3 regions of the Mesorhizobium sp. B2-4-2 genome follow, and region 2 is predicted to be linked to each of the others. Evidence: predicted binding sites of a transcription regulator. Region 2 holds the regulator's gene; each other region holds the start of a gene.

Region 1 (10,743 bases), on a different contig from region 2:
ACAAGTCCAAGCGCCGCGGCGGAACAAGCCCGTGGATTCGCGATCTGCGCTTCCTTGTGGCGCGCAAGCGGAGCTGACTGGCGTGAATTTTTTGCGTCGGCCTATTGGATCGATTCAATTCAAATCAAGAGGAGAAGAGCCATGCATCCCATGAAGCATCTGTTCGACGACATTTATCGCAATTATTGGGGCATCGGCACGGCCGCGGAGCGGCCAGAGGCGCCGCGCCGCGCGACGCTCTCGGCGCGCAACCGCGATCTTTGGATCCGACTTGAACGTCGCCGGGATTGAAACCGGCCGCGCATCTCAGGGTCGCCGACGCACCACGGCGGAGACAGCTATGGTCAGCCAGCCTGCGATGAGCAGGGTGCCTCCGATCGGCGCCGACATCGGAAACAGCCTCGATCCGAGAAAATCGCGGGCGAGAAGATCGCCCGTGAAAAGCACGAGCCCGACGAGCAGCACCAGGCTGGCTAACCGCAGCGGGCGATTCGCGTCGAGGAGACCGACGGCGAGAAACACCGGTGCGTGCATCAGCAGGAACGATGCCGCCGTACCGGTGAAGGCGCCGCCGAGATGTGCGGCGGCCGCCGACAGCGCCACGCCGGCCGCGCCCACGATGCCGGCGGCGAGCACAAGCAGACGGCTGCCGGTCGTTTCGGTCAGGTTCATGTCGACGCTCCTTCGGTTGATCGGCTGGGCAGTTCGTCAGGGCTTGCCCGCTTCCATCAACATATTCCGCGTCCGCCGCGCCTGGACAATCCAGTTGTAGACCGCGCCGAGCGCCATCAGCACCGACGTGCCGAGAAACACCGCCCGCATGCCGAAATGGCCGCCGACGAAACCGCCGGCAAGCGGTCCGGCGACCTGGCCGACATATTGGGCCGAGATCGAAAGACCGAGCACGTTGCCGCCGACGCCGTCGGGAATGTTGTGGCGGATGACGCTGGTGATGCAAGGCAGCAAACCGCCGAGCGCCAGGCCCATCAGGAAGCGCAGCCCGATCAGTTGCCAGCCGTCGGTGACGAAGGCCTGCGGAATGAGCAGCAGCGCCGACACGGCCAGCGCGCCGACGACGACGTTCCAGTGACCGACGCGGTCGGCGAGCCTGCCAAGCCATGACGCCGACAGGATTGCGCCAAGGGCGGCCGCCGACATCACCACGCCGGCAACGAGCGTCACCCGGCTCTGGTCCTCGATCAGCTGCTGCACATAGACGGTGATGATCGGCTCGATCGACATGGTGGCGAAGGCCAGCAGCATGCCGGTCGTCAGCATGGCCACGACCGGACGCTTGTCGGCAATTTGCGACCAGCCGCTCTTCGGCTTTGCCGCCGTCGCGGCTTTGCTTGCTTGCGGGCGCTGGTTCTCCTTGATCAGGAATGTCGTCGCCAGAAAGGCAAGGAAGATGACGCCGCCGGACAACAGAAAGGTCGCGCGGATGCCGATTACCGGCGGCAGCGCGCCGCCGAGCAAGGGGCCGACCAGCGAACCTGCCGTGATGCCAGCGGACAAGACACCGAGCGCCCAGCCGGAGCGGTCCTTCGGCGTCTGCATGGCCACCAATATGGTCGAGCCGGAGGAATAGCCGCCGGCAAAGCCGATCAGCAGGCGCAGCAGCACCAATTGCCAGACCGTCTCGACCATTCCGGTCAGCGACATGCAGATCGCCATGCCGAAGGAGGCGCGCACCAGCATCAGCTTGCGGCCGTAGCGGTCGCCGAGCCGTCCCCATAACGGCGCAACGAGCGCCGCCGCGAAGAAGGTCGCCCCATAGGCGACGCCCGACCATTGCACGATCGCCGCATGGCCCTCGACGCCCAGTTGCTCGACATAGAGCGGCAGGAACGGCAAGAGCAGGGTCATGGCGATGAGCGTGCTGAACGAACCCGCGAAGCAGACGGCGAGATTGCGCCGCCAGTGGATATTGTAGCCGCCCTGTTCCGTATCGTTCTGCGTCATGCCGTGCCTGCGTGTGCCAGGGATTGTTGTGGATACCATTTTGGGATACCAAGTCGGTATCCGTCATGGACCCACAGCCCGACCGCTGTCAATGCGGGCACGTGAAAAGGCAACAACGATGTCGCAGATGCACAACGTCGAACGGCAGCTCCGCGAGATGATCCTTGGACTTGAGATCGGCCCGGGTGAGAAACTCACCGAGCGCTGGATCGAAAGCCGCTTCGGCGCCTCGCGCACGCCGGTCAGGGCTGCGCTGCTGCGGCTCGAAACCGAAGGGCTGGTCGGCAGGGACGGGCGCGGCTGGACGGTCTCGCCCATCAACCTGGCCGAACTCGAGCAGATCGCGGTCTACCGCGAAGCGGTCGAGGTCGCGGCCTTGCGGCTGACATGCGGGCTTGCCGACAGAAGTGCCGTCGATGTCATCGAGGCTATGCTCGTCTCCTGCGACGACGACACTCCGCGCGAGGAATGGCATCGCGTCGGCATGGATTTCCACATCGAGCTGGCGCGACTGTCCGGCAATGAATTCCTGTTTCGGGCCGTCCGCGACGCGATGACCAGGCTTTCGCGCGCCCGTTGGCTGGAGGTACGCGATGGAGCGGCCCTTGGCCGCGCCTGGGCCGAACATCATGCCATCCTGGCCGCCGTGCGGAGCGGCGATGCACAGGAAGCCGCGCGCTTGCTCTCGCAGCATATCGTGGGCAGTCGCGACCGTCTGTTGACGTCGCTGGCCAATGATCGCCGCGGCCTTCGCGCCAGGGGATTTGCCGTCGTGGCGGCATAATGCGGCCTGCAGGGCAGGCCACTCGCCGCCGAAAAAAGGACCACCGGCCCCGAGCCCCACTTTCGGCCTCGCTTCGCGGACGCCGATGGCGTAGGACCGGGCGATGGAAAACAACCGATTTGAAGTACCCGTGACCGTCAAATCAGTCACGGCGGGAAGTACACAGCTCTTACGCTCGGCCCGCGAGGCTTCCGACTATCTCATGAACAGCTGGCCCGGCAAGCGCACCCCCAAGCATCGCGCGGCGCTGCAGGCCTGCCACGATGCGCTGGCCGGCGACAAGCCGGCCATGAACGCAAGGCGCGCCTTTATCGCGGCGGCGCGTGAAGTGGACGTCTTCGTCAGCGACAAGGCGCCGGCCTGATCCAGGCCGGATTGCCGCCGCGCGCCGTCATTCCTCTGTTTCAATCTCGGCGTCAGTCTCGGGTTTCTGACGCTCCCGCGCCGCAGCCTTGGCCGCCAGCTTTTCGGCCTTCTTGGCCGCCTTCTGGCGATCGCGTTCCTTGCGTTCCTGATCGTAATTTGGTGCTCGTGCCATAGCGGCTCCTTTTTTGCTGTTCTTGTGGGCTGACTACGCGTCGTTCGCCTTCCGACGTCTCGGAGCCGGCACCAGGGTTCCTATAAGCTGCTTCGGTCGATCACAAGGTCGGCGGCGCCGAAACGCTCCTTTGCCGTCAACTGCTGATGCCAATAGGGATAGAGCAGGGGCGGGCGGCTGACCGCGTCGAGGCGATCACGTTCCTCGCCGGTCAGCGTCAGGCTGGCCGCCGCGATATTGTCCCTGAACTGGGCCTCGTTGCGCCCGCCGATCACCAGGGAGCTGATAGCCGGCCGGCCAAGCAGCCAGGCAAGCGCCACCTGTGCGGCGGACACACCGCGGGCCTTGCCGATTTCGACCAGCACATCGACGATCCGCCACAACCGGTCCTCGTCGCGGATCGGCGGTTCGGACCAGCCGGCGACCTTGCGCGCGGTCGGGCTGTCACGGTGATACTTGCCCGACAGCAGGCCGCCCGCCAGCGGGCTCCACACCAGCACGCCCAATCCCTGGTCGACCGAGATCGGCAGCAGCTCGTATTCGGCTTCGCGTGCTTCGAGCGTGTAGTGGATCTGCTGGGTGACGAAGCGCGGCTGATGGCGGGTGTCGCTGATGGAGAGCGCCTTCATCACCTGCCAGCCGGAATAGTTGGAGCAGCCGATATAGCGGATCTTGCCCTGGCCGACCAGCGTGTCGAGCGCGGCGATGGTCTCTTCGAGTGGCGTCACGCCGTCCCATTCGTGCAGGAAATAGATGTCGATGACGTCGGTCTTGAGCCGCTTCAGGCTCTTCTCGCATTCGCGGATCAAATGATGGCGCGACAGGCCTTCGTCATTGGGACCGTCGCCGATGCGCATGCGCGCCTTGGAGGCGATCAGCACGTCGTTCCTGCGCTTGCCGCCGAGTGCCTCGCCGATGATCTCCTCCGACAGGCCGTCCGAATAGACATTGGCCGTGTCGATGAGATTGATGCCGGCATCGATGCACAGATCGATCATGCGCTTCGCCTCGGCGAGATCGCTGTTGCCCACAGCCGCGAACGGGCCGGCGCCGCCAAAGGTCATGGTGCCCATCGTCAGCGCCGAAACCTTCAGGCCGGAACGGCCGAGAGTGCGGTATTCCATGTCAGTCCTCGCGATTGAGAAGAATGGCCCGATCAGGTTGCTGGATTTGTAGGACAATCCGTGCGGCTTGTCGCCCTCCGGCCCCAGCACACCGATGAGCGGCCGTGGCGTGCCCCTGCAATAAAACCGTCATTGCCGGCCTATACTCAGTCGATCAGGGCGTTGCGCGCCGCCGTCAGGACGCGACCAGTGCGCCCGGTCGTTGCCGGAGGCGGCAGCTTGCAGATGGAGGAACACCAGATGAATGAATCCATACCCAAGTCCGGCGCCCGGGACTGGCTGGAAGCCGAACTCGCCGACACGCTCGACGAGGACTATGAACTGGAGATGTCGGAACCAGCGCTGTCGCTGGAGATCGCCAGGATCTACAAGAACGCGCATCCGCCTTCTATCGACCGCATGCAGTATTTTCGCGACCTGATCGGGCTGCAATCCGAGCTGATCAAGCTGCAATCCTGGGTCGCCTACCACAAGAAGAAGCTTGTGGTGATCTTCGAAGGCCGCGATTCGGCTGGCAAGGGCGGCGTCATCAAGCGCATCACCCAGCGGCTCAACCCGCGCATCTGCCGCGTCGTGGCGCTTCCGGCACCGACCGAGCGAGAGACGTCGCAATGGTATTTCCAGCGTTATGTGCCGCACCTGCCGGCCGGCGGCGAGATCGTTCTGTTCGACCGCTCCTGGTACAACCGCTCCGGCGTCGAGCGGGTGATGGGTTTCGCCGGGGCCGATCAGGTGGAGGAATTCTTCCGTGACGTGCCGGAGTTCGAGCGCATGCTGGTCCGTTCGGGCATCACGCTGGTCAAATACTGGTTCTCGATCACCGACGAGGAACAACAGATGCGCTTCCTGATGCGCATCCACGATCCGATGAAGCAGTGGAAGCTGTCGCCGATGGACCTGCAGTCGCGGGTGCGCTGGGAACAGTACACCAAGGCCAAGGAAGAGACCTTCGCCCGTACCAACATTCCGGAGGCGCCCTGGTTCATCGTCGAGGGCAACGACAAGAAGCGCGCCCGGCTGAACTGCATCGACCACGTCTTGCAGCAGGTTCCCTACGAAGAGGTGCCGCACGAGGAGATCAAGCTGCCCGAGCGCGTCTTCAATCCCGAATACGAGCGCCAGGTGCTGCCGAGCGAGCTCTACGTGCCCGAGAAGTATTGAACGAGAGTTTGTCCTTCTCCCCGTATAGTGACGGGGAGAAGGATCTGCACCAAGGGCTGCCAATTCCCACTGTCGCAGACAACTAGTTCCTAAGTCCGCTTGATGACGACATGCGTGGCAAGCGGCGTCGCTACTTGTTCGCTGCACGCGTAGCCGAGCTTCGGCATATCAATCCCGGCGAAGAGGTGCTCGCCGGAGCCGAGCAGCACCGGCGAGATCGCCAGATGCATCTCGTCGATGAGCCTCTCCTGGAGGTACTGCCGGATGGTGGCGACGCCGCCGCCGACCCGCACATCGCTGCCATTGGCCGCTGCCCTTGCCTGCTCGAGCGCCGAATGGATGCCATCCCTAATGAAGTAAAAGGTCGTGCCGCCCTCCATGACGATCGGCTCGCGCGCATGGTGGGTCAGCACGAAGACCGGCACATGATAGGGCGGGTTGTCGCCCCACCAGCCCTTCCAGTTTTCGTCAGGCCATTCGCCGCGGATCGGCCCGAACATGTTGCGGCCGAGGATCCAGGCGCCGACATTCTCGAAGCTGCGCGCCGCGAACGCCTCGTTGGTATCGGTTGTGCCGCCGTCGTCTCCGAGCACCATCTTGCGGAAGGTGCGGGTACCGATCATCCATTTGTGCAGGGCTTCCCCGCCGACCCCGAGCGGGTTTTTCAAATCCTGGTCGGGACCGGCGCCGTAACCGTCGAGCGACAAGGTGAATGCGTTGACGCGAAGTCTGGACATGGAAAGCCTCCTCAGACCAGTTGTATTTTGCAAGCAGTTACTTTCTAGCAAACCGATTGCAAATTGCAAGTAGTATTTTCAGCGATCGAGAAGATGCATATCCGTACTTCGCCCATGCGATGTCCAGAGTGAAAGTGGCGGCTGCCGAGACAGCCGCCATACCGGCTCATTCGCCGGTGAGTTCCATGAAGAGCATATGGTTTGAAGGCGCTGGGAGGAAACTATGCTCTCAGCATCTCCGCCACCTCAGGGGCGAAATAGGTCAAAATGCCGTCGCAGCCGGCGCGTTTGAACGCAAGAAGCGATTCCAGCATAGCCTTTTCGCCGTCGATCCAGCCATTGGCGCCCGCCGCCTTGATCATCGAATATTCGCCCGACACCTGGTAGGCGAAGGTTGGCACCGCAAATTCGTCCTTCAGCCTGCGGATGATATCGAGATAGGGCAGGCCGGGCTTGACCATCAGCATGTCGGCGCCTTCGGCCAGGTCCTGCTCGGCCTCGCGCACCGCTTCGTCTGAATTGGCGTGGTCGATGTAATAGGTCTTCTTGTCGCCCTTGAGCAGGCCGGCCGTGCCGACCGCCTCGCGGTACGGCCCGTAGAAGGCGGAGGCGAATTTCGTTGCATATGACATGATCGCCACGTCCTGGAAACCGTTTGCGTCGAGCGCGTCGCGGATGGCGCCGATGCGGCCGTCCATCATGTCGGACGGCGCGATGATGTCGGCGCCGGCCGCTGCTTGTATGACGGCCGCCGCGGTTACCTGTTCCACCGTCTCGTCATTGACGATGAGGCCGTCGCGCAGGATGCCGTCATGACCATGGCTGGTGAACGGGTCGAGCGCGGCGTCGGTGATGACGCCGATCTCGGGCACCGCGTCCTTGATCGCGCGCGTGGCGCGGTTGATGACGTTGTCGGGATCGAGGATATGCGAGCCGGTCTCGTCGCGCAGCGAAATGTCCACATTGGGAAAGGTGGCAAGCGCGGGGATGCCGAGCTTCGCCGCGCGTTCGGCCTCCTTGACGGCAAGGTCGATCGACAGGCGGAAGACGCCCGGCATGGCGGCGATCGGCTCGCGCACTTGTCTGCCGTCGACGACGAAGATCGGCCAGATCAGGTCGTCGACGGAAAGCCTGTTCTCCTGCACCAGGCGCCGCGACCAGTCGGCCTTGCGCATGCGTCGCAAGCGGCGGCTGCCGGTGATGTCGTCGACGCTGCGCGCGCCGGCAGGTTTTGCGGGGGTGAATCTGTTCATCGCCAAAACTCTCGTTTGGCCGGCTTTTATCACGCACCCGTGGTGCTGACCAATGCGACACGTTTGTGCCAGCAATCCGATCGGGTCTCTATTCGGGTTGCCCATTGCCCGAAAGGATCTGCGCCGCACCGCGCATGCCGACACGGAACGCCTCGTCGAAGCCGACGCCGCGCACTTGCCAGGCGTAGGTCTTGCCGGCCTTCGCCAGCCGCCAGTCGGCGATCCAGCCCAACTCCTTGTCGCTCCAGACGATGCTGCCGGAAAGCGCCTGGTCGGCGCCGGCCGTTTTCGCAACCCTGTCCAGCTTCGCCATGTCGGCGTCGCGCATGATCCTGTCGTCCAGCCCCGCCTTCGACAGCAGCGCTGCCGTTGGGAAGGTTACCTGCATGGCGATCGGCGCGGCGGCATTGCCGAACGACTCGCGCATCAGCACGCCGCGCTCGTCATCGGCATCGAGCGCGAAATGCCTGACGCCGCGCTCGGTCGACAAGAACACCGCCAGCCGTGGCCTTTCGGTCAGCCATGGCCTGCTGCCGAGCGAAGCCAGCACCGGATCGATCATCGCCGGGCTGTACTGGCAGTAAAGATTGTGAGGCCGATCATACGTGCCCTGATCGTCATGGTTGGGAATGCCTTCCATGCGATCGCGGTAGCGAAAGGCCGCCACGAAGCTGCCGGCCTTGTCGCGCAGCGCCGCCATCTCCGGTTTCGCCGGCAGGCGCTGGTCGCCGGAAACCCGGACCAGAACCGCGTCGAGGCAACGTTTGAAGCCGGCCTGGCGGTTCTTCTCGTACCGACCGTTGACGATGGTCTGCGACTGGTAAAGATCGGCGAGGCTTGCCGCCAGGGTCGGTTGCAAAGCCAGGCAAATGACGATCAGCCCGATCGTCATCGGCACGAGGCGCGCAAATCCAGCCATGAGCAACACCCCTTTGGAAACCCGCTACAGCTGCGCAGTCGCCGTGGGGTTCCCGGCGTTGCGGCCACAACGGCTCTTTTAGCACTAGGCTCCGGCACGAGCCAAGACGCGCTGCCGGCATGCCGGCATTGACGCGGCCATGGGCCACGCTTTAGCACTTCAGTCCCGGCGGAGCGGGGGAGGGATTCTTTCACGATGGATTTTGGCGGAGGCGACGAGATCCGCTTCGAACATCTGGGCCGGGCCGGCATCGTCACGTTGACGCGGCCGCGGGCACTCAATGCGGTCACGCACGGGATGGTCAACGCGCTCGCCAAGGCATTGCACGCTTGGGAGCGGGACTGGAGCGTCGATGTCGTCGTCGTCAAGGCCGAGGGTAGGGCGTTTTCGGCCGGCGGCGACATTCTCCACATCTATGAGGCCGGCCGGGCCGGTAAGCCGCCTGTCGAGTTCTTCGCCGACGAGTATCGGCTGAACGCCCAGATCGCGCGTTTCAAAAAACCTTATGTGGCGCTGATCGACGGCATCGTCATGGGCGGCGGCGTCGGCATCTCCTTTCATGGATCGCACCGGGTGATGACGGAAAATGCGCAGTTCGCCATGCCGGAGGTGGGTATCGGCTTTTTCCCGGATGTCGGCGCCAGCCATCTGCTGCCCGATCTTGGAGGTTCCTTCGGCATGTACCTGGCGCTAACCGGCAATCGTATCCGCTATGGCGACGCGTTGTGGTCCGGGCTGGCCACGCATACGATCAAGGCGCAGGACCAGGCTGGCTTTCTCGACCAGCTCGCCGCCACCGGCGATCCCGAATCGGTGCTGCGCGGCTTCTTCATCCCGGCGAAGCGCGAGACGGACAGGCAGGTGCTGGAGGCGATCGCCCATCACTTCGCGCAGGCGTCGCTTGCCGATATCATCGGCAGCCTGGAGCAGGCGGCAGGGAGCGATGAGTTTGCGGCAAGGACGCTGGCGACGATCCTGACGCGCTCGCCGACCAGCCTTCGTGTCGCCTGGCGCCAGATCACTGCCGGCCTGACGCTGCCGATGGATCAATGCATGAAGATGGAGTTCCGCATCCTCAACCGGATGCTCGCGGGCCACGATTTCTACGAAGGCATACGCGCCACCATCATCGAAAAGGGTTCCAAGCCGCAATGGCTGCCGGCAACCCTCGATGCGGTCGACGACGCGGATGTCGATGCCTATTTTGCCTCGCTCGGTGAACGGGAACTCGCGCTATGAGTGAGGTGACGTCCAGACGCGTCGTGCTTCAGCCTTCAGGGGTGGAGGTTATCTTCGCCTGGTTCCAGCGAATCATATCAGGATACTGCCTGCTGTTCGGTATCCTGTACTGGATCAGGCTTATCGGCTTCTATCCCGGCTCGCTGTGGCGCTTCGACCTGATGCCGGTCCACTGGCAGGTGACAGCGGTGATGCTCGCCGTGTTTTTTCCCTTTGCCGCAGCCGGCCTATGGATGCTGGCTTCCTGGGGGCCGGTGATCTGGTTCATCTGCGCCGCGACGGAGATCGTCATGTATGCCGGCTTTCCCGAACTCTTCGGCCGCCGTCCGCTCATCGTCGTCTCGCATGCGGGGGTGGCGCTGCTCTATGTCGTTTTCCGCCTCGTCATCTATCTGCAGAAGCGGTCGCCCCGGACCTGAAGCCGGCACGCGCCGCCGGCGATCCGGCGGATCGGATTTCGCCCTGAAATCATTGGCTAAATCTTTAGGTTAATTATCCTTGCTCGAGTGACCGTTCGTTAAGCGTCTTGCGAAACCTATTACCGGTAAGCTCTTGTTAGCCTTGGCGTTTAAGTCGAATTTTATGAGTATTCGATAGTGTCGCGATCAAGGTGAAAAACAAAAAATCACCAGGGCGACAAACGAGAGGCAAAGACAATGATCAATTCGCGTCCGGCGGCAAAGACCGCCAACGTTTCCGACGATCGCCGCGAGGCAATCCGTTCCCTTTACATGGAATCGCTCCAACTGGTCGAGCGCCTGCACCGCCGTCTGCTCGACGTGATCAAGGACGAGTTCGACCGCAATGGCCGTTCCGACATCAACGCCATCCAGGCGCTGCTGCTCTTCAACATCGGCAATTCGGAGCTGACCGCCGGCGAGTTGCGCTCGCGGGGCTACTATCTCGGCTCGAACGTCTCCTACAATCTCAAGAAGCTTGTCGATCTCGGCTTCATCAACCACCAGCGCTCGCGCATCGACCGTCGTTCGGTCCGCGTCTCGCTGACGCCGAAGGGCAACGAGGTGG
Region 2 (10,743 bases):
AGGACGCCGCCCGGCGGACCGCTTTTGGGCGTCTGGTTCCCGTAAAACCTGCCTTGGAACCCATTGGACGGTGAGCCGTTCAGCCTGAGTTGGGTGAACAGGTCGGATGCGTTCCAGGGCTCGAGATACCAAGAAGAACGAGCGGGGGGACGAGGTCATCGCCCTGCATCCCGCCGAAAGCGGCATGCAACTTGGCCGGGCGCTTCTCCACGCACTGCACAATGCCGGCATTTCCGTCCTCTACCAGGACCGCGACATGAAAACGGTCTGGGCGCGGAACATGCGTGCGCCCTGGGCCGCCGACAGCAGCGAGGGCGACGGCATCCTGCCGCCGGCACAGGCCGACCGCATTGGCGCTGCCAAGCGCAACGTCGTCGCAAGCGGCGATCCGCAGCGCCTCGAGATCGGCGTCCCGATGGAGGACGGCATGCGCTGGTTTCAGGTCTGGATCGACGCCGACCATGGCGAGGCCGGCGACGTGCAAGGTGTCGTCACCACCATGGTCGAGACGACCGAGCAGCGACGCCGCGAACAGACGCTGACGACGCTGTTGCGCGAAGTCACGCACCGCTCGAAGAATTTGCTGGCAATCATCCAGAGCATCGCCACCCAGACGGGACGCTATTCCGACAGCATCGGTGATTTCCTGACCCGCTTTCGCGGCCGGCTCCAGTCGCTGGCCTCCTCCCAGGATTTGGTAACCTCCTCCAACTGGCGCGGTGCTGCCCTTCGCGAACTCGTCGCCGGTCAGGTCGGCCGCTACGGGACGGACGCGTCGCACAGCCTTCGCTTCCGCGGCGCAAATCCTTACCTCAACCCCAACGCCGCGCTGCATATCGGCCTTGCGATGCATGAACTGGCCGTCAACTCGGTCAGCTATGGCGCCCTGTCGCGGCCGGAGGGCTTCGTCGAAGTGACCGCCGTCCTCGACACCGCCGCCGATGGCGGCATTGCCCTGTCGCTGACCTGGGCCGAAACCATAGGAACCGACAGCAACCAAGAGGGCAAAAAGCGCTTCGGCAGCGTCGCACTGGAACGCGTAGTGCCCTCTTCCCTGAACGGAACGGCGCGCCTCGAGATCGCGGATGGTCGCCTCGAATACCATCTCGTTGTTCCGCACGGCAATTTCGAGACGGAGTAGGCGACCGCCATTTTTTAACCGGCTGTTCACCATAGAAGCAGATGCTGTTTTTGCCAGATACCGATGGAACTGCCGAGCCGACGAGCATGCTTTCGAGGGCTTTGCCGCAGCATAGTGGGGAGGAGCGCCGTGACGGTCGCCGATATCAACAGACTCGAGCAGGCCGCTCGCATTTCGATGGGCGAATTCCAGGATCCCGAGACATCCACGGCATCGCCGGTTGCTCATGGCATCCTGCTGCCCATCGTCGCTCCGGCGTTGGCCGCGGCAATTGTCCTGATCGCCCTGTCCCAGCTGGCCTGATCCCGCCCCCACGTTCGCGCGCGCACATCGCTCGGGTTTTTCGGCGGCCGAGGCATCGGAAAGCTGCGCCCAGAAAAAGACTCTCTTCACCAACAATAAATTGGAGCAGCAAAGGTCGTTTTTTCATGCTAAGTGACGGCTGGAGCTTATTAAAGTGAGGACACGAAGTGAGGAGTGACCCTATGCGGAAAATTCTTATTGCCATGGCTGCCGTGGTCGCCGTCAGCGGCTGTACCTCGACCGAGCAGGATGTCGTCGGCGGCGGCTTGATCGGCGCCGGCGTGGGTGGCTTGGTCGGCGGCGGCAAGGGCGCGCTGATCGGCGCGGCCGTCGGTGCCGGCTCCGGCCTGCTGGTCCGCAACCTGCGCAATGGATACTGCCAGTATCGCGATCATCGGGGTCGCATCTACACGGCTCGCTGCAACTAAGGTAATTCCGGCGGGAAAAGCGCGGAGCGGTTTTCCCGCCGGAATTGCGAGCAAGGAGCGGATCGGCGATCTATCAGACGCTGAACCGCTCCGAGCAACTTGAATCGCGCGCTGTCGGGCTCATTCGCGAACCCGGCAGCGGTGCGGCAATTTATTGGCCGCCGCGTGAAGCCTGGAGCGATTCCGCCAAGGCCCGATGGCATTCACGCCGGCAGCGGAATCCTGATTTCCACATTCAATCCGTCATCGCGATAATCGCGGTGGATCGTGCCACGCAGCTCACGCGTGACATTGAGGTCGATCAATTTGGTGCCGAAGCCGGTCGTGGCCGGGGCGTCGACCTTCTTCTGCCCGGTTTCCTGCCAGCTCAGAGCCAAGACCCGGTCACGCCCGCGCCCTTCGACCGACCATTCGATCCTGAGGGCGCCGACCGTATTGCCGGCCTCGCCATATTTCAGCGCATTCGTTGCCAGTTCGTGGAAGGTGAGGCCCAGTGCCTGCGTCGTGGTTTCGTCAAGCAGCACCTCCGGCCCGGACAAAAGCTCTTCCGGCAGCTCCTTTCCGAACACTTGGCCAAGCTCGATGCGCAGGAGATCGCCGAGATCCGCCTTCTGCCAGCGCGAGCGCGTCAGCATGTCCTGGGACGCGGCCATTGCCTGTAGCCGGGCCGAGAAAGATGCCGAGAACTCATTGACGTCGCTGGCACGTGACGCGGTCTGGCGCGCGATCGCCAGCACTCGCGTGATCGAATTCTTGATGCGATGCTTCATCTCCTGCAGCATCAAATCCTTTTCGAGCAGGCTCTTTTCCGTCGTCTCATGCAGCAGCGATGCTGCCTCGTAGGCTCGCTCCTGATAGCGCGCGACAAGCGCGATGGCGCCGGCCAGCAGCAACCCGAACAGGCCGAGCATGACTGGGATGGCCCGCGACGATGGCTGCGAGAAGGCGCTTGTCGGCCTGAACTGCACGGTCCACGGACGGCCCGCCACGCTGATCTTGCGGGTGACCAACAGCCTGTCGCCAAAGCCCGACACGGGCGGCGTCTCCGACCGGAACAGCAAATGATCCGGATCGACGCCGCCATCGTAGATTTCGGTGTTGACCGGCAGCAGCGGCGCGCGGCTGAGCGCGATCTGGAACAACTCCCTGGCCCGGAAGGCCGCGTAGAGAAAGCCTACCGTCGAGGATCGCGATGCGTTTATGGCATCAGGTGCGGTCTCGACGTTGAGCCGCACGAAGACGAGAAAGCCGGTGAAGGTCTGTGCTGCACCCGTGTCCTGGCCGAGTTGCACCAGCCCGCTCGCGTGCTGCTGGTCATCTGCCATTGCCTTCTCGATTGCCGCGCGCCGCACGGGCTCGGTGAACATGTCATAGCCGATGCTGGCCTTATTGGACGGGTCGAGCGGCTCGAACAGCACAACGGGCGTCCGCCATGGCTGGGTGGTGTCCGGATAGATCGCACGCCTGGTGCCCTGGTCATGCAGCATGTCGCGCTCGACCGTCGCCTCGTCGCCTGCTTTCACCAGCCGGAGAAAGCCGATGCCGCGCAGGCCGGCGAAATTGGTATCGACATTGAGGGCATTGAAGAACGCTTTGAACTCGCTCTGCGAGATGTCGCCATTGCGGGCGTCGAACAAGGCTTGCGACGAGCGCAGCAGCGACAGCTGCAGGTCGATCCGGCTCTCGATACGGTTGAGCGCATCGTCCGCGGTCGCGTCGAACTTGATGCGAGCCGCCTCTTGCGTCGCGAAATAGGCGAACCCCGCCATTGTCATGCTGATCAGCGCAACGGCAACGAAAGCGACGATTGGAAAAAGCTTCTTCAACGGATAATGCGGCCTATCAGCATGTGAGCCCTTTATGGGCAAGTCGCCCGGTCAACACAATGGCAAGGCCAAGCCATCCCGCCGGCTGGCATATCACCTGATCGGCAGATCGGTAACGGGCTCAGGCCAGCAGGCTTCAGGCAGCGATCTTCAACGCGCCTGGTCCGGGAATGGCGCCAGGCGGACATTTGCCCAGGATGATCATGCCCAGCACCTCGTCCTGGGTCACATCGGTGGTGCGGGCAGTGCCGACGACCTGGCCGTTTTTCATGACGCACACCCGGTCGGCCAGTTCGAATACGTCGTGAATGTCATGGCTGATCAGGAAGATGCCGATGCCGTCGGACTTGAGCTGCCTGACCAGTTCCCCGACCTGGGCCGTTTCCTGCGGTCCAAGTGCTGCCGTCGGCTCGTCCATGATCAGGATGCGGGCGTTGAACAGGATCGCGCGTGCGATCGCCACCGACTGCCGCTGTCCGCCCGACAGCTTGATCACCGGCTCCTTGAAGCGCTGGAAGCGGGGATTGAGCCTGCCCATCACCTTGCGCGCCTCGGCCTCCATGGCGACATCATCGAGCGTGCCCCAGGCGGTCCTCAGCTCGCGGCCGAGGAACAGGTTGGCGGCGGCGTCGACATTGTCGGCGAGCGCCAGGGTCTGGTAGATCGTCTCGATGCCGTATTTCTTGGCATCGCGCGGGTTGGAGATCGAAGCCTCTTCGCCGTTGACGAAGATTTGGCCCGCGTCACGCTTGTAGGCGCCCGACAGGATCTTGATCAGTGTCGACTTGCCGGCGCCGTTATGGCCGAGCAGGGCCACGACCTCGCCGGGGAAAAGATCGATCGAGGCATCGTCGACGGCGCGAATGCCGCCGAACGCGATTGAGATGTTGCGCATGTCGACCAGCGGGTTGCCGGCGGGAGCGATCCTGTCAGCCATGATTGTCCTCCTCCCTCAAACGCGTTTGCGATAGACGGTGTCGAGCCACACCGCGATGACCAGCACGGCGCCGACGACGATGCTCTGCAGCGGCGAGTCGACGCCAAGCAGCACCATGCCGGATTGCAGCGACTGCATCAAAAGCGCGCCCAGCATGGCGCCGATGATTGTTCCCGAACCGCCGGCGAGCGATGTGCCGCCGATGACGGCCGCCGCGATCACCAGCAATTCATCGAGCGTTCCGAGCACGTTGGTGGCCGAGTTCTGCCGGGCTGACGAGATCGCGGCGGCGATCGTGGCCAGCACGCCCATGATCATGAACACTTTCATCGTGATCCAGCGTGTATTGATGCCGGCGAGGTTGGCTGCTTCCGGATTGCCGCCAATGGCAAAGACATAGCGACCAAAACGGGTGCGTTTGGTGATGAAGGTCATGACCAGCCCGACGGCGATGGCCATCAGCACCGGTATGGCGATGCCGTGGGCGATGAACAGGCCGCCCTCGGGCACGGTTATGTTGTTGGCGGCTGCATATCTGTTCACGATGCCGACTGGCCACGGATAGGAATTGGCCAGCCAAACCGCGCCCATGATGACGGCGCAGGTCAGCACGCCGATCAGCGTCTCGGCCCAGATCGGACGCAGCGGGAAACGGAAGCGCTTGCGCTGTACCCGCCCGTTGAACAGCGCAAGCACCACCGCAAGGCAGGCGGCGATACCGACCACCCAGCTCCAGGTCGCGCCGATCGATCCGGCCGGGCCGCCGCCCATCAGCTGGAACGTCGCGTTGAGCGGCGCCACCGTCTGGCCGCTGGTAACCCACCATGCCGCACCGCGCCAGACCAGAAGCCCGCCCAGCGTCACGATAAAGGCCGGCACTTCGAGATAGGCGATGACAAAGCCCTGGAAGGCGCCGATCAACAGACCGAGCACCAGGCCGATGACCAGCGCCAGCACCCAGATCCATGGGTTGCCAAGCTCAAGCCCGACGAAGCGCACTAGGAAATGCACCTGGGCGAAGCCCATGACCATGCCGATCAACCCTTCGGCGGAACCGACGGACAGATCGATATTGCGCATGACGATGACCAGCACCATGCCGCAGGCCATGATGGCGACGGCCGAGGTCTGCACCGACAGGTTCCACAGATTGCGCGGCGTGAGAAAGGTACGGCTGTCGAAATCGAGCGGATTGACGCCGAGACGCAGGCTGGACAAGACATGCAACCCGATCCAGATCAGCAGCAGCGCGCCGATCATGCCGAGCATGCGCGTGTCGATCTCGGTCGCCTTAAGGAACCGGGCGACGGCGCCGAGTTCCGACGCACGCGCGGTGTCGGCCTGCGGGTTGGACGTCGTATCGGTCATGATTTTCTCCCACCGGCCTGCCCGTCCGATGCGGGATGCCGGAAGCCAGCCTAGAAGTTACCCGCCCGGGGCGGAAAAACAAATTTTCTTGAAAAAACGCCGCGGCTTGGCAGCCGCGGCGTTCATCGCATGAAATGGAAGATCAGTTGCAGGCCGCTACGCTGCCCGCCGCGACGCCGGCACAGACCTCGTCTTTCTTGATCCAGCCGGCGTCGATGACGATGTTGAGATTGTCCTTGGTGATCGCAACCGGGGTCAGGAACAGCGATTTGACGGTGTTCCCACCGGGCGTTGTGAAGTCCTTGACGCCGGCGATATCGGTCATCTTCTTGCCGTCGGCCAGCTGCGAGGCGATCTCGGCGGCATTCTTGCCGAGTTCACGCGCGTCCTTCCACACCGACACGGTCTGCGTGCCGAGCGCGATGCGGTTCAGCGCCGCGTGGTCGCCGTCCTGGCCCGAGACCGGAACGGTACCGGCCAGGCCTTGAGCCGTCAGCGCCGCGACGACGCCGCCGGCAGTGCCGTCATTGGCCGCGACGACCGCGTCGACCTTATTGTCGTTGGCGGTCAGGAACTGCTCCATGTTCTTCTGCGCGTTGGCCGGCAGCCAGCCATCCGTATAGGCTTCGCCGACATTCTTGATCTTGCCGCTGTCGATGGCGTCCTTGAGCACTTCCATGGAGCCCGAGAACAGGAAATCGGCATTCGGATCGGCACCCGAGCCCTTGATGAAGACGTAGTTGCCTTCCGGCTTCACCTTGAACACTTCGCGGGCCTGCATGCGGCCGACTTCCTTGTTGTCGAAGGTCAGATAGAAGACGTCCTTGTTCTCGATCAGGCGGTCATAGCCGACGACCGGAATGCCTTCGTCGAGCGCCTTCTGCACCGCCGGGCCGATGGCGGAGGCGTCCTGCGCCAGGATGATCAGCGAATTGGCGCCCTGGGAGATCAGGCTCTCGACGTCGGTGAGCTGCTTGCCGGGATTGGACTGGGCGTCGGCGGAAATATACTTGTCGCCGGCGGCTTCGATCGCCTTCTTCATGGCGGCCTCGTCGGTCTTCCAGCGCTCTTCCTGGAAGTTCGACCAGGAAACGCCGATGACCTTGTCCTTCGCCTGCGCGACCGACGCGAGCGTCAGCGACATGGCGACACCCGCCAGGATGGCGGCTGTGAATCTCTTCATCTTAATCCTCCCTGCGCCGCGTATGGCGCGACCAAACAGGCCCGTAGGCCGGCACAAAGGCTCTATTTTTTCGAGCCTCGAAAAAACACTGGTCCATCGTCGGAACGCTGTCAACGTCGATTCTGATGTATTTTGATGTCCTCGTGAATTTTTTTCGAGCTCCGGAATAAATAATGACAGCCAAGGCCGGTTCTGCCAGTATTTGACGGTCGTCGGGATCCTGGGGAGAGAACGCGGCGACGGGGAGGATGCGAGAAACATGTCGGTCGGAATCCGCCACGACGATTTGCGCCGACGCAACCGGGCGATGGTGATCGCGGCCGTGCGCCGTGCCGGGCAGCCCTCGCGCACCGAGATTGCCGCGACCACCGGGCTCAGCCATTCCACCATATCGGCGATCTCCTCCGACCTGATTGGCGAAGGCATCCTGGCGCAGAGCAAGCCGAGCGAGGCCGGTGCGCTGAAACGCGGCCGGCCGCAGGTCGGCCTCAGCCTCAACCCTGAAGCCGCGGCGGTGATGACCGTGGTGCTGTCGCTGAATTTTCTCTCCGTTGCCGTCATCGACTATGCCGGCCAGGTGATATCTGAAGAGCAGCGCCGGCTGGACACGCTCACCCTGTCGCGCGAGGCGCTGATCGGCGAATGCGTGGCCATCGTCAGGCGGCGGTTCGAGGATCCCGACCTCGACGTCGGCAGCATCGCCCGTATCGCGCTGGCGATCCAGGGCATCACCGACACGGATGCGCGCACCATGCTGTGGTCGCCGATCACGCCGCAGACCGACATCGCCTTCGCCGACATACTGGAGGCCGAGTTCGGCATTCCCGCCACCATGGAGAACGATTGCAACATGATGGCGGTGGCGCTGCGCTGGCGCGATCCCCAGCGCTACCGCGACGACTTCATCGCCATCCTTTTGTCGCACGGCATCGGCATGGGCTTGGTGCTGAAGGGTGAACTGTTCACCGGCACCCATTCATCCGGAGGCGAGTTCGGCCACATGATCCATCGCCCCGGCGGGGCGCTCTGCCGCTGCGGGCGGCGCGGCTGCGTCGAGGCCTATGCCGGCAACTATGCCATCTGGCGCAACGCGAGGCAGCTTGGCGAGGACACCGAGCCCGTCGACGTCAGCGACGCCGACATGCGCACCCTGGCGGCCTCGGCGCGCGAAAAGGACGGGCCGGAGCGCGAAGCCTACCGCAAGGCCGGCGAGGCGCTGGGTTACGGCCTTGGCAGCCTGTTCGCGCTGATCGATCCGGCGCCGGTCGCCATGGTCGGCGTCAGCGCCGCCGCCTTCGACCTGATCGAGCCGGCTCTGCGCGAGGCCATTGCCCAGACCGCCGGCGGCCAGCACTCGAAATCGATTTCCTTCGACACCGAGCCGAACGAACTGCCACTGATCCGCGAGGGCTGCGCCATGCGCGCGCTGACCTTCGTCGACCAGGAGATTTTCGCGCCGGGGGCACAGGCGAAATCAGGCGTGGGCGAGAACGTTGCGTGACATATCCCTAGTCTTCGCGAATCGCATACCCCGCGCCCCGAATGGTGCGGATCACGTCAGGCATGCGGCCATTGTTGACCGCCTTGCGCAGCCGGCCGACATGCACGTCCACGGTGCGCTCGTCGATATAGATCGTTTCGCCCCAGACATTGTCGAGCAGTTGGCTGCGCGAGAACACGCGGCCGGGATGTCGCATCATGAATTCGAGCAGGCGGAACTCGGTCGGCCCGAGCCGGATCTCGCTTTTCTTGCGGTAGACCCGGTGCGATTCACGGTCGAGCACGATGTCGCCGACCTTGAGCACGCTGGACAGAACTTCGGGCTTGGCGCGGCGCAGCAGCGCCTTGACGCGTGCCATGAATTCCGGCGTTGAGAACGGCTTGACCAGATAGTCGTCGGCGCCGGTGGAGAGACCGCGCACCCGGTCGCTTTCCTCGCCGCGCGCCGTCAGCATGATGATCGGCAGCCGCTCGGTCTCGGGCCGCATGCGGAGACGGCGGCAGAGCTCGATGCCGGACACCGCCGGCACCATCCAGTCGAGCACAAGAAGGTCAGGGACATTCTCCTGCAAGCGGATCTCGGCTTCGTCGCCGCGCGTCACCACCTCTACCTGATAACCCTCCGATTCCAGATTGTAACGGAGCAGCACACCCAGCGGCTCCTCGTCCTCCACCACCATGATGCGTGGCGCGATCATCGACTGGTCACCCCTGCCGTCAAGCCGCTGGCGCCGACATCGCCGTCTCGTCCTGCTTCGGGCGATTGGCGGGCAATTGCGTGCCGGTCAGCACATAATAGGCATTTTCGGCAATGTTGGTCACGTGATCGCCGATGCGCTCGAGATTCTTGGCGCAGAACAAAAGATGCGTGCAGGCGGTGATGTTGCGCGGATCCTCCATCATGTAGGTCAGCAGCTCGCGGAAGACCGACGTGTATTTGACGTCGATGCGTTCATCGTCGGCGCGCAGCTTGGCAAGTGCCGCGGCATCGCGCGCCGCATACTCCTCGATCACGCCTTGGACCTGGATCAGCACAAGCTGCGCCATGGCGTCGATGGAGTGCGACAGGTCGCGCGGCGTGGCGGCAAGGCCGACGGTGCCGACGCGCTTGGCGATGTTCTTGGCGAGATCGCCGATGCGTTCGAGATCGCCCGCCATGCGGATCGAGCCGACGACATGGCGCAGATCGTCCGCCATGGGCTGCCGCTTGGCGATCAGGGTGATGGCGCGGTCGTCGAGTTCGCGCTGGCGCGCATCCATGATCGCGTCGTCGGAGACGACGCGCTGGGCGAGCGCGTTGTCGGAATTCAGGAGCGCCTTGGTCGCGCCGCCGACCATCGATGAGGCGAGATCGCCCATGTCGCGGATCAGCCTGCTGATCTGTCCGAGATCTTCGTCAAAGGCTGCGACTGTGTGTTCGGCCATGATCTTGGTCCTCGTATGCCTGGGATCAGCCGAAGCGGCCGGTGATATAGTCCTGCGTGCGCTTCTCGCGGGGCGACGTGAAGATCTTCTCGGTGCGGTCGAACTCGACCAGCTCGCCCAGATACATGAAGGCGGTCTGCTTCGACACGCGCGCCGCCTGCTGCATGTTGTGGGTGACGATGACGATCGTATAATCGGCCTGCAACTCGTCGATCAGCTCCTCGATCTTGGCGGTCGACAGCGGATCGAGCGCCGAGGCAGGCTCGTCGAGCAGGATGACCTCCGGCTTCACCGCCACCGTGCGGGCGATGCAGAGGCGCTGCTGCTGGCCGCCCGAAAGGCTGAGGCCGCTGGCGTTGAGCTTGTCCTTGACCTCGCTCCACAGTGCCGCGCGCTTCAGCGCCTGCTCGACACGGCCGTCCATCTCCGCCTTGCTGAGCTTCTCATAGAGCCTGACGCCGAAGGCGATGTTCTCGTAGATCGACATCGGGAACGGCGTCGGCTTCTGGAACACCATGCCGATCTTGGTCCTGAGCAGGTTGAGATCCTGCGAACGGTCGAGGATATTCTGGCCGTCGAGCAGCACCTGGCCCTCGGCGCTCTGCCTCGGGTAAAGCTCGTAGATGCGGTTG
Region 3 (10,743 bases), on a different contig from region 2:
ACGCCTGATATGATGTAGTACCAGCTGCCTCCCAGTGAAGCCAACCAGATGCCGCCGGCGCCAAGCGCGAGGCCGATGAGGAAGAGGATGAGGGAGGTGATGGTGACAGCCAAGATGATACTCCTTCGACTGTTGCGCGCCTCGAGGCGGCGGTGGGCAACAGGATCCCCTCCCTGCCCTTTGCGCAGCTTTCCCTCACCCGCCCTGCCTGTCAAGCAGGCCGGAAACAATCAGGAATGGAACAAAACGTAGACAGTTCTGGTCTTTCTCCGCCGAATCACTACATTCGGGGGCGATGTCCGGCTTTTCCGAAGACATGCCCTTTTTCGATGAACCCGATGCGCGGCCCACCGCCCCGTCGGGCATCGCCGCGCGCGCCATGGCTGCCCGCAGCGGCCACAACAACGCGCCCGACTATCTCAAGGGGTTGAACCCCGAGCAGCGGCTGGCGGTGGAAACCACCGAAGGTCCCGTTCTGGTGCTGGCCGGCGCCGGCACCGGCAAGACGCGCGTCTTGACCACCCGCATCGCCCACATCCTGGCGACCGGAAAAGCCTTTCCCTCGCAGATCCTGGCCGTGACCTTCACCAACAAGGCCGCGCGCGAGATGAAGCAGCGCATAGGCATCCTGATCGGCGAAGGCAATGTCGAGGGCATGCCCTGGCTCGGCACCTTCCACTCGATCGGCGTCAAGCTCTTGCGCAGGCACGCCGAGCTTGCCGGGCTGAAATCCGACTTCACCATCCTCGACACCGACGACGTCGTGCGGCTGATCAAGCAATTGATCCAGGCCGAGGGCCTTGACGACAAGCGCTGGCCGGCCAAGCAGTTCGCGCAGATGATCGACGGCTGGAAGAACAAGGGGCAAGGCCCGGCCGATATCGCCGAGGGCGATGCGCGCAGTTTCGCCAACGGCAAGGGCCGCGAGCTCTACAAGGCCTACCAGGAGCGCCTGCAGACGCTGAACGCCTGCGATTTCGGCGATCTGCTCTGCCACCCGATCCGCATCTTCCGCGCCAATCCGGACGTGCTGAAGGAGTATCACAAGCGGTTCAGATACATCCTGGTCGACGAGTACCAGGACACCAACACCGCGCAATACATGTGGCTGCGGCTCCTGGCACAGCGGCCAAATAGCGGGCGTAGCGCGACGTCTACGGATTTGCATTCGGCCGAAGGCCGCAAGCCCGACCGGGCGTCCGAGCCTTTGCGAGGCCCCTCCCGCGACGCCGAAGGCGCGCAGAAAAGAGGGGTCGGGCCCGCGCCGGCAGGCGCGGAACAGCCCGTGAGCGAAAACAAAGTAAACATCTGCTGCGTCGGCGACGACGACCAGTCGATCTATGGCTGGCGCGGCGCGGAGGTCGACAACATCCTGCGCTTCGACAAGGATTTTCCCGGCGCCACCATCATCCGGCTGGAGCGCAATTATCGTTCCACCGCGCATATCCTCGGCGCCGCTTCGCACCTCATCGCCCACAATGAAGGCCGCTTCGGCAAGACGCTGTTCACCGATCGCGACGATCCCGAGGACGGCAAGGTCAACGTCCACGCCGCCTGGGATTCCGAGGAGGAAGCGCGCGCTGTCGGCGAGACCATCGAGGCTTATCAGCGCCAGAAGCACAATCTCAACGACATAGCGATCCTGGTGCGGGCGTCCTTCCAGATGCGCGAGTTCGAGGACCGCTTCGTCACGCTCGGTCTGAACTACCGCGTCATCGGCGGCCCGCGCTTCTATGAGCGCATGGAGATCCGCGACGCGCTTGCCTTCTTCCGCGTCGTCGCGCAAGGCGCCGACGATCTCGCCTTCGAGCGCATCGTCAATGTGCCCAAGCGCGGCCTCGGCGAAACCACCATCCGTCAGATCCACGACACGGCCCGCGCGCTGCGTGTACCGATGCTGGAAGCCGCTGCCAAGCTCGCCGAGAGCGATGAATTGAAGCCCAAGCCGCGCGCCGCATTGCGCGAGGTCGCCGCCAATTTCGAACGCTGGCAGAAGGCGCTGGAAACCACGCCGCATACTGAGCTCGCCGAGACCATCCTGGAAGAGAGCGGCTACACCGACATGTGGAAGAACGACCGTTCGGTCGAGGCGCCTGGCCGGCTGGAAAACCTCAAGGAGCTGATCCGCTCCATGGAGGAGTACGAATCGCTGCGCTCCTTCCTCGAACATGTCGCTTTGGTCATGGATGCCGAACAGAACGCCGAACTCGACGCCGTTAACATCATGACGCTGCATTCGGCCAAAGGCCTCGAGTTCGAGACCGTTTTTCTCCCGGGTTGGGAGGAAGGCCTGTTCCCGCACCAGCGCGCGCTGGACGAAGGCGGCCGTTCCGGCCTGGAGGAAGAGCGCCGGCTGGCCTATGTCGGCGTGACCCGCGCCAAGAAGAACCTGCACATCTGGTTCGTCTCCAACCGCCGCATCCACGGCCTGTGGCAATCGACGATTCCCTCCCGCTTCCTCGACGAACTGCCTGAAACCCATGTCGAAGTCGCCGAAAGCGGCAACTCCTATGGCGGCTACGGCAATTCCTATGGCGGCGGCTCGTTCGCTTCCGGCCGAGGCGGCCAGGGGGCAGGAAGACAGAACCCCTATGGCGCCTCGCGGTTCGACAATGTCGGCGCCGAAAAATCCGGCGCCTTCTCCAACAGCTACGCCACGCCGGGCTGGCAGCGGGCGCAGCAGAACCGCACCGAGGCGACCGATCGCAACTGGGGCTCGCGCTCCGGCCACCAGGTCGAGCGCATCGGCTATGGCGAGACCGACAGCGGCTACGGCGCCGGCCGCACCTCGATCAAGGGCCGCACCATCGACGGCGAACTGGTCGCCAAATCCGTCGCCGACACACCGTCTCCGTTCAACGTCGGCGACCGCGTCTTCCACCAGAAATTCGGCAACGGCAACATCGCGGCCATCGAGGGCAACAAGCTGACCATCGACTTCGACAAAGCCGGCCAGAAACGCGTGCTGGACGGATTTGTCGCGGCGGTGTGAGAAAAATGGACACTGGCTCGGGTAAGGAGCTGGCCGAAAAATCCTGAGGTTTTCTTGTGAAAATCGAAGTAGATTTTGATGCTAATTATATTTGCGATTTCACAGCTAAAATTGATTGGAATCAATTCCAATAGCGTGGACGTCCGGAGTGAAAGGAACTTTCGGTAACCACCCGGGCCGGACCGCTCAATCCACCTTCTTCTCGCCCGCCTCGCCAGCCTTGACGATATCGCCGGTGGTGAACAGGATTTCCTTCAGTTCCGCGCGCCAGTCCTGCTTCCGACGCAGCAGGAATTCGAGGTCCATGCCGAAATGCTTGAACTCCTCGCCTTGCGCGTTCTTCATGATGGCGCGGGCCTGCGGGTCCTTCTCCACCGACATGCGCTGTTCATACCAGGAGATCGCTTCCGCTTCCTCGATCAGCGAGGTGATCATGCGGGCGAAGGTTCGCACCTCCTGCGACAATTCTTCGGGCGGTTCGTGGTACTGGTCGAAACCCATGTGGTCGTCCTCCCTCAATGGCTCGCAATGCGAGCAGGCACCGGCCGTGCCATGAATGCATGAGAGGTGCAGCAGGTTCCGGATCGCACCCACAATTCAGGACGATGAGAGGAATAAGCTATCTCACGAGACCGGCGCCGCCCCGCCCTGTTCGGTGCGGCGCGCGATGAACTCATCGAGCACAGCCGACGTGGCAATGGCCGTCGCCGGCGGCTCGAAATCGGCGAGGATGCGCTTCCAGATACCGGTGGCGCGTTCGGTTGCGGTCTTGGAACCGGCCTGCGTCCAGCTGCCGAAATTCGACCAGTCGGCCACCAGCGGCTCGTAGAAAGCGGTGCGGTAGCGCGCCATGGTGTGACCTGCCGAGAAGAAATGGCCGCCGGGCTGCACTTCGGCGATCGCCTCGAAGCCGATGGCATCGTCGTCGCCGGGCGTGGCGGCGCACAGTTCAGCCACCGTCTGCAACGCCTCGATGTCGGTGACCAGCTTTTCGAAGGAAACGCTCAGCCCCCCCTCCAGCCAGCCGGCGGCATGGATGCACACGGTGGCGCCTGCCAGCACCGAGCCCCACAGCGCAAACTGCGTCTCATGCGCCGCCTGCGCATCGGAGATGTTGGCCGCGCTGCCGCCGCCCGAACGCCACGGCAGGCCGGTGAAGCGCGCCAGTTGGCCGGCTCCGAGCGTCGCCTTGATATGCTCCGGCGTGCCGAAGGCCGGCGCGCCCGATTTCATGTCGACATTGGAGGAGAAGGAGCCGTAGACGACAGGAGCGCCCGGCCGCACGATCTGCGCCAGCGTCAACCCGGCCAGCGCCTCGGCATGCTGCAGCGTCAGCGCGCCGGCCACCGTGATCGGGGCCATCGCACCCGCCAGGCAGAAGGGCGTGATGATCAGGACCTGGCCCGCCCTGGCGAAGTCGATGATGCCTTGCGCCATCGGGATGTCGAGCTGGCGCGGCGAATTGGTGTTGATGACGGTGTAGCAATGGGCGCCCGAGCGGAACTCGTCCTCGGACAGCCCGCGCGCCAACCTGATCATGTCGAAACTATCGTCGACCTGCGGGGTGCCGCGCGCGAAGATGAAGGGAAGCTTGTCCGACAGGGTCAGTTGCGCCCGGTTGACGGCGTAGTGGCGAAAACGGTTGTCGATGTCCTGCGGCTCGACGCAAGGTCCCAGCATGTGCAGCACGTCGAAATGCTGCACCAGCTTGATGAACTCCTCGAAGGCCGCCAGTGTGCCTGGTCGGCGGCCGCGTTCGAGGTCAGTGACGTTCGGCGCGCCGCACCCTGCCAGGAAGGTCATCGACCCGAGTTCCAGCGTCAGATCGCGGGAGCGGTCACCGGCATGGGTCTGGATCGATTTTGGCGCCGAGGCCAGTGCGGCCGCCACCATGTCGCGGCCGATCCGCACCATGTCGGTTTCGGGGTCGATCAGGGCGCCGGCGCGAGCGAGCAGGTCGCGCGCCTGCGGCAGCAGAACCTTGATGCCCAGCTCTTCCAGCACGCGCAGTGCCGTGTCGTGGATCGAGGCGACGTGGTCGTCCGAAAAGATTGGCTGCGGCAGGAATGGGTTCTTCAGAGAGCGGTAATTGGGCCGGCGGCTGCTCTCGCTGCCGGCCTCGCCGATGCGTCCTCGCCGGCGCTCGCGCCTGCCTTCGCGTGCCGCGTCATCGATCATCCGGAAACCTCCTCATTGCCGCATCGCCTTGCCCAAGGGATCGTAGGGCGAAGCCGGAATGACACGCGCCGGCCGCTCGGTGCCGACAATGTGCACGCAAAGCGCCGTTCCTTCCTCGGCAAAATCGTCATCCACCAACGCCAGCGCGACGCTCTTGCCGATCGTGTAGCCAAAGCCGCCAGAGGTGACGAAGCCGACGCGCCGCGCGCCGTGCCAGACCGGCTCGAAGCCGCTGGCGTCCGCGTCGACGGCATCGACTTCCAGCGTCACGATGCGTCGTCCAACACTCGGCTTGCGCTCCTTCAGCGCCGCCTCGCGGCCAACGAAATCGCCTTTGTCAAAAGCGATGAAGCGGTCGAGCCCTGTCTGGCCGGGCGTGTAGCCTTGCGTGAATTCGCGCGACCAGATGCCGAAGCTCTTTTCCAGCCGAAGCGCGTTGAGTGCGTAATAGCCAATCTCGGCGAGGCCGAGATCCTCGCCGGCGGCAAGCAGCGTTTCGCGCAATGTGGCGTGCATGCTGGCCGGGCAGTTGATCTCGAAGCCGAGCTCGCCGGCGATCGAAAGGCGAGCCATCCGCGCCCCCACCATGCCGATGTCGAACTCGCCGCATGCCATGAATGGCAAGGCTTTGGCGGAGATGTCCTGGTGCGTCGTGCGCTCGACGATCTTTCTGGCATTGGGGCCAGTGACCAGGAAGCCGGACATCGCACCTGAAATATCGGTGACGCAAACGCCTTCAGCCATATGCGCTTCGAACCAGCGCATGTGAAATTCGCGCAGATAGTAGGAGCCCATCAGCCAGTAGTCGCCATTGCCCCAGTTGAAGACGGTGAGATCGCCCTTCAGCCGCCCGTCCGGCCCGAGCATCGGCGCCAGCCTCGCCTGTCCCGCCTTCGGCAGCCTGCAGGCCAGCAGCCTGTCGAGCCAGGCCTCCGCGCCCGGTCCCGTGATCGCGTAGCGCGCATAGGCCGAGATATCGATGAGGCCGGCGGCGCGCCGGACTTGCAGCGCCTCGTCACCGACGATGTCGAAGGCGTTGGAGCGCCTGAGCGTCGTCTCCTCGCGGAATCCCATCGGCGCGAAATAGGCGGGGATTTCCAGCCCCCAGGAAGCCGTCCATTCGCAGCCCGCCGCACTCATGCCGTCATAGGCGCCGGGGCGTTTCAGCGGCCGGCCCGCAGGCAGCCGTTCGTTGGGAAAGGTCATGACGAAACGACGAGAATAAAACTGTCGCGTCGTCTGCCTGAGATATTCCCGGTTTGCGGCGAAGGCGCCGTAGCGGGCGATGTCCATGCCGAAAATGTCGGCCTGCGGCTCGCCGTAAATCATCCACTCGGCCAGCGACTTGCCGACGCCGCCGCCCTGGCTGAAGCCGGCCATGACGCCGCAGGCGACCCAGTAATTCTTCAGGCCGCGGACCGGCCCGACGATCGGATTGCCGTCCGGGGTGAAGGTGAAGGCGCCGTTGACCCATTTGCGGATGCCTGCCGTCGCCAGGCAAGGGAAGCGCTCATGCGCCTTGGCAAGTTCCGGGCCGATGCGGTCGATGTCTTCGGGGATGAGCTCGATGCCGTAATCCCACGGCGCGCCGTCCATGTTCCAGTGCTTCGGGTTCTGCTCGTAGACGCCGAGCAGCACGCCCTTGCGCTCCTGCCGCAGATAGGAAAAGCCGTCGAGATCGACGGCCAGGCCGATCTCCTTGTCGAGGGCAGCGACTTCCGGAATGTCCTCGGTGACGAAATAATGGTGCTCCATCGGCGTCACCGGCAGTTCAACCCCGGCCATGCGGCCGAGTTGCTTGGCCCACAACCCGCCGGCATTCACGACATGCTCGGCGGTGATGGTGCGTTGCTCTGTGACGACATCCCAATGGCCGTCGGCGCGCGCCTTCAGCTCGACCACGCGGTTGCGCAGGATCACGTCGGCGCCGCGCTTCTTGGCGGCACCGACATACGCATGCGTCGTGCCGTAAGGGTCGAGATGGCCCTCGTTGGAATCGTATAGGCCGCCAAGCACGCCGGTGACGTCGACGATCGGGCAGATCGCCATGATCTCGTCAGGCGTCACCAGCCGGGCGGTCTCGATGCCGACCGACTGGAATACCGCCCAGGCCGATTTCAGCCACTCCCAGCGCGCCGGATCGCTGGCGATGTTGACGCCGCCGGTCATGTGCAGGCCGACGTCCTGGCCGGATTCGGCCTCGATCTCGCGGTAAAGGTTGATGGTATAATCCTGCAGCGCGGCGACATTGGGATCGGCGTTGAGCGCGTGGAACCCTGCCGCCGCATGCCAGGTGGAGCCCGCCGTCAATTCGGCGCGCTCGATCAGCGCCACATCCGACCAGCCGAACCGCGCCAGGTGATAGAGCACCGAAGCGCCCACCACTCCTCCCCCGATGACGACTGCGCGGTAGTGAGACTTCAAGGCTTCCCTCCCCGGACTGTCCGAAACCGGAACCATATACGTACTGTACATGAGTGTCTAGTACTACGAACAGCTCCTGGAAGCTGTCGAACCTGTGTCGGAACGATCGATTTTTTGGGCGGCCGCACTTCCCCAGCAGCGTCGCGGCGGGCCGACGCGAATGCGTCACCAACTGTCATGCAAGCATCATGTTCGCGCCTTAGACCGCTTGGCGAGGGCACAGCCGCCCTCCAGGGCGGCAGCCTCGCCGCCCCTAGGCAACCTCAGAATTCCGCCGTCCCGGCGCTTTGTCATCAAGGGGATATCCATGACGCATCTACGCTCATTCTCGTTGCGGCTGCTGGTCGCCGCGCTGGCGGCCTCGGCCGTTTCGCTGCCCGCCTTCGCCGACAGCTCGGCCAGCGTCGGCGGCGCCAGTTTCGTCAACAAGGGGCTGGTGGGGGTTGGCCGCATCCCGGCCGGCCAGCGCGACAGGTTCGGCGAGACCTTCGGCTCCGGCTCCGGCATGTCGATCGACACCGCGGGCTGGACGCATGATGCCGGCACCTACAGAGGCTCGCTGTGGCTGCTGCCCGACCGCGGTTATAACGTCGTCGGTACCACCGACTACCGGCCGCGCCTCAACACGATCAACATCGAGTTCGCCCCGGTGGCGCCAGGTGCCGCGCCCGCGGCCGGCCAGGAGCAGACCGGCGTCAAGGCGACGCTCGCCGACACCATGCTCCTGACCGACGACAAGGGCGCCGACGCCAGCGGTCTCGACCCGCTGAACGGCGTGCGTCCCGCCGCCGGCGACATGCCTGTCCTGCCGCAGGCCGACAATGGCAAGCTCGCGCTCGACAACGAGGCGATCGTGCGGCTGCCCGACGGCACCATGCTCGTCTCCGACGAATACGGTCCCGACATCTACCGCTTCTCCGCCGACGGCCGTCTGATGTCGGCGACCCAGCCTCCGGCCGCGCTCGTGCCGATGCGCCACGGCACGGCCAATTTTGCTTCCGACAATCCGGGCCCAGGTGCTGCCGAACCCGACCCAAAGGATCCCGAAACCGGCCGCCAGAACAATCAGGGCCTCGAAGGCATGGCAATGACGCCGGACGGCAAGTTCGTGATCGCGGTCTTGCAGTCGGCGACCCGGCAGGACGGCGGCGATTCGGCCTCGACGCGCCAGAACACCAGGGCGCTGGTCTATGACGCCTCCGATCTTGCCCATCTCAAGCTGGCACATGAATATGTCGTGCCGCTGCCGGTGTTCAAGGACGCCAAGGGCAAGACCAAGGTGGCTGCGCAAAGCGAGATCGTGGCGCTGTCGGACACGGCTTTCCTGATGCTGGCGCGCGACAGCGGCAATGGCCAGGGCCTGAAGGGCGAAGAGTCGCTGTATCGCAAGATCGACATTGTCGACCTTTCCGGCGCGACCGACATCGCCGGCGGTCCCTTCGATGCCGCCGACAAGCCGGTGGCGCCCAAGGGCGTGCTCGATCCGTCGGTGACGCCGGCAAGGCTGACGCCGTTCATCGACATCAACGACAAGGCCGAGCTTGCCCGCTTCGGCCTGCACAATGGCGCGCCCAATGACAAGGACAACCTCTCGGAAAAGTGGGAAGCGATGTCGCTGGCGAGCGTGCTCGATCCGAAGCTGCCCGACGACTATTTCCTGTTCGTCGCCAACGACAACGATTTCCTCGCCCAGGACGGTTTCCAGGTCGGCGCGCCCTACAAGGCCGAGGACGGCGCCGATGTCGACACCATGTTCCTTGTCTATCAGGTCACGCTTCCCGGCCTCGCCAGGAAGTAAGCATCTTGCAGCAGGCGCCGCCTGGCGCCTCCTGCCCGACAAGCTTGATCGGATGCACGACGGCGTGCCTTGCCCGCCGTCGCTCCTTTCGCAAGGGTGCATCCCGGTCGGGCCTGCGGTATCCTGCGTGCCGGACTCAAAAGAACCAGCTTTGCCGGATGCCCGCCATGGATGAAAAGATGCCCGCGCGCCGGCGCACCGGTGACCTGACCAGCGGCCCCATTCCGCGCACGCTCCTGCTGTTCGCCCTGCCGGTGCTCGGCTCCAACGTGCTGCAATCGCTCAACGGCTCGGTCAACGCTGTCTGGGTCGGCCGCTTCCTCGGCGAATCCGCGCTTACCGCCACCTCGAATGCCAATCTGGTGCTGTTCCTCATCCTCGGCACGGTATTCGGCATCGGCATGGCGGCCACCATACTGGTGGCGCAATCGGTCGGCGCCCGCGATCTCCCCGAGGCACGCCGCATCGTCGGCACCAGCGCCACCTTCTTTTTCTTCGTCTCGGTGCTGTTCGCCGTCTGCGGCTGGATCTGGGTCGACACCATTCTGGGCGCGCTCGGCACACCGCCCGACGCCTTGCCGCTGGCGCGCTCCTATTTGCGCATCATCTTCGTCGCCGTGCCGATGATGAACCTTCTGTCCTTTGTCATGACGGTGCTGCGCGGCGCCGGCGATTCGCGCACGCCGTTCTTTTTCATGGCGCTCGCCGTCGTGCTCGACATCATCTTGAACCCACTGCTCATCCGCGGCATCGGGCCGTTCCCCGAGCTCGGCATCGCCGGCTCGGCGACCTCGACGCTTGTCGGCCAGACAGTGAGCGTCATTGCCATCCTGATCGTGCTCTATGTCCGCAAGCATCCGCTGCGTCTGGCCGGCGCCAATCTGGCGCTGCTGCGGCCGGACCCCGCCTTGCTGCGCGTCGTCGTCTTCAAGGGCGTTCCGATGGGTTTGCAGATGATCGTGATTTCGGCCGCGGCCCTGACGGTGATGGGCATCGTCAATTCCTACGGTTCGCAGGTGGCCGCCGCCTACGGCATCGCCGCGCAGTTATGGACCTACATCCAGATGCCCGCGCTCGCCATCGGCGCGGCCGTGTCCTCGATGGCGGCGCAGAACGTCGGCGCCGGCCGCTGGGACCGCATCAGCCGCATCGCAGCGTCAGGCGTCGGCTTCAACCTGGTGCTGACCGGTGCTCTCGTGGCACTTCTATGGGTCTTCGATCGCTCGATCCTCAGCCTGTTCCTGAGCCGCGACAGCGCGGCGATAGACATCGCCGCTCACATCAACAACGTCGCGTCCTGGTCGTTCATCCTGTTCGGCGTCACCATCGTGCTGTTCGCCACCGTGCGCGC

The links. The regulator PhoB, encoded in region 2, activates phosphate uptake and scavenging genes when phosphate is short. The targets are predictions, from matches to a motif close to TGTCATNNANCTGTCAT.
Region 1: a site for PhoB is predicted at 4,525-4,541, ahead of ppk2 (polyphosphate kinase 2). Genes of this name have one in related genera too.
Region 3: a site for PhoB is predicted at 7,768-7,784, ahead of FJ942_RS16300 (esterase-like activity of phytase family protein). Genes of this name have one in related genera too.

The regions. Positions count from the first base shown of each region.
Region 1 covers NZ_VFVM01000005.1:245,843-256,585, reverse strand. Annotated here, with positions in the region: gene FJ942_RS14345 (hypothetical protein) at 1-77, shown strand, start outside; gene FJ942_RS28525 (hypothetical protein) at 151-291, shown strand; gene FJ942_RS14340 (DUF423 domain-containing protein) at 307-672, opposite strand; gene FJ942_RS14335 (multidrug efflux MFS transporter) at 709-1,962, opposite strand; gene FJ942_RS14330 (GntR family transcriptional regulator) at 2,081-2,746, shown strand; gene FJ942_RS14325 (DUF982 domain-containing protein) at 2,877-3,110, shown strand; gene FJ942_RS14320 (hypothetical protein) at 3,138-3,284, opposite strand; gene FJ942_RS14315 (aldo/keto reductase) at 3,365-4,408, opposite strand; gene ppk2 (polyphosphate kinase 2) at 4,649-5,569, shown strand; gene FJ942_RS14305 (dihydrofolate reductase family protein) at 5,659-6,306, opposite strand; gene hemB (porphobilinogen synthase) at 6,528-7,559, opposite strand; gene FJ942_RS14295 (DUF2066 domain-containing protein) at 7,648-8,478, opposite strand; gene FJ942_RS14290 (enoyl-CoA hydratase/isomerase family protein) at 8,674-9,717, shown strand; gene FJ942_RS14285 (DUF6163 family protein) at 9,714-10,136, shown strand; gene FJ942_RS14280 (winged helix DNA-binding protein) at 10,374-10,743, shown strand, end outside.
Region 2 covers NZ_VFVM01000015.1:94,573-105,315, reverse strand. Annotated here, with positions in the region: gene FJ942_RS25685 (PAS domain-containing sensor histidine kinase) at 107-1,141, shown strand; gene FJ942_RS28625 (hypothetical protein) at 1,271-1,444, shown strand; gene FJ942_RS25680 (YMGG-like glycine zipper-containing protein) at 1,627-1,872, shown strand; gene FJ942_RS25675 (CHASE domain-containing protein) at 2,076-3,698, opposite strand; gene FJ942_RS25670 (ATP-binding cassette domain-containing protein) at 3,835-4,635, opposite strand; gene FJ942_RS25665 (sugar ABC transporter permease) at 4,651-6,003, opposite strand; gene xylF (D-xylose ABC transporter substrate-binding protein) at 6,146-7,186, opposite strand; gene FJ942_RS25655 (ROK family protein) at 7,446-8,687, shown strand; gene phoB (phosphate regulon transcriptional regulator PhoB) at 8,695-9,384, opposite strand; gene phoU (phosphate signaling complex protein PhoU) at 9,404-10,111, opposite strand; gene pstB (phosphate ABC transporter ATP-binding protein PstB) at 10,137-10,743, opposite strand, start outside.
Region 3 covers NZ_VFVM01000006.1:254,281-265,023, forward strand. Annotated here, with positions in the region: gene FJ942_RS16275 (glucose/quinate/shikimate family membrane-bound PQQ-dependent dehydrogenase) at 1-113, opposite strand, end outside; gene FJ942_RS16280 (UvrD-helicase domain-containing protein) at 296-2,992, shown strand; gene FJ942_RS16285 (hypothetical protein) at 3,179-3,493, opposite strand; gene FJ942_RS16290 (trimethylamine methyltransferase family protein) at 3,617-5,170, opposite strand; gene FJ942_RS16295 (FAD-dependent oxidoreductase) at 5,183-7,594, opposite strand; gene FJ942_RS16300 (esterase-like activity of phytase family protein) at 7,902-9,392, shown strand; gene FJ942_RS16305 (MATE family efflux transporter) at 9,560-10,743, shown strand, end outside.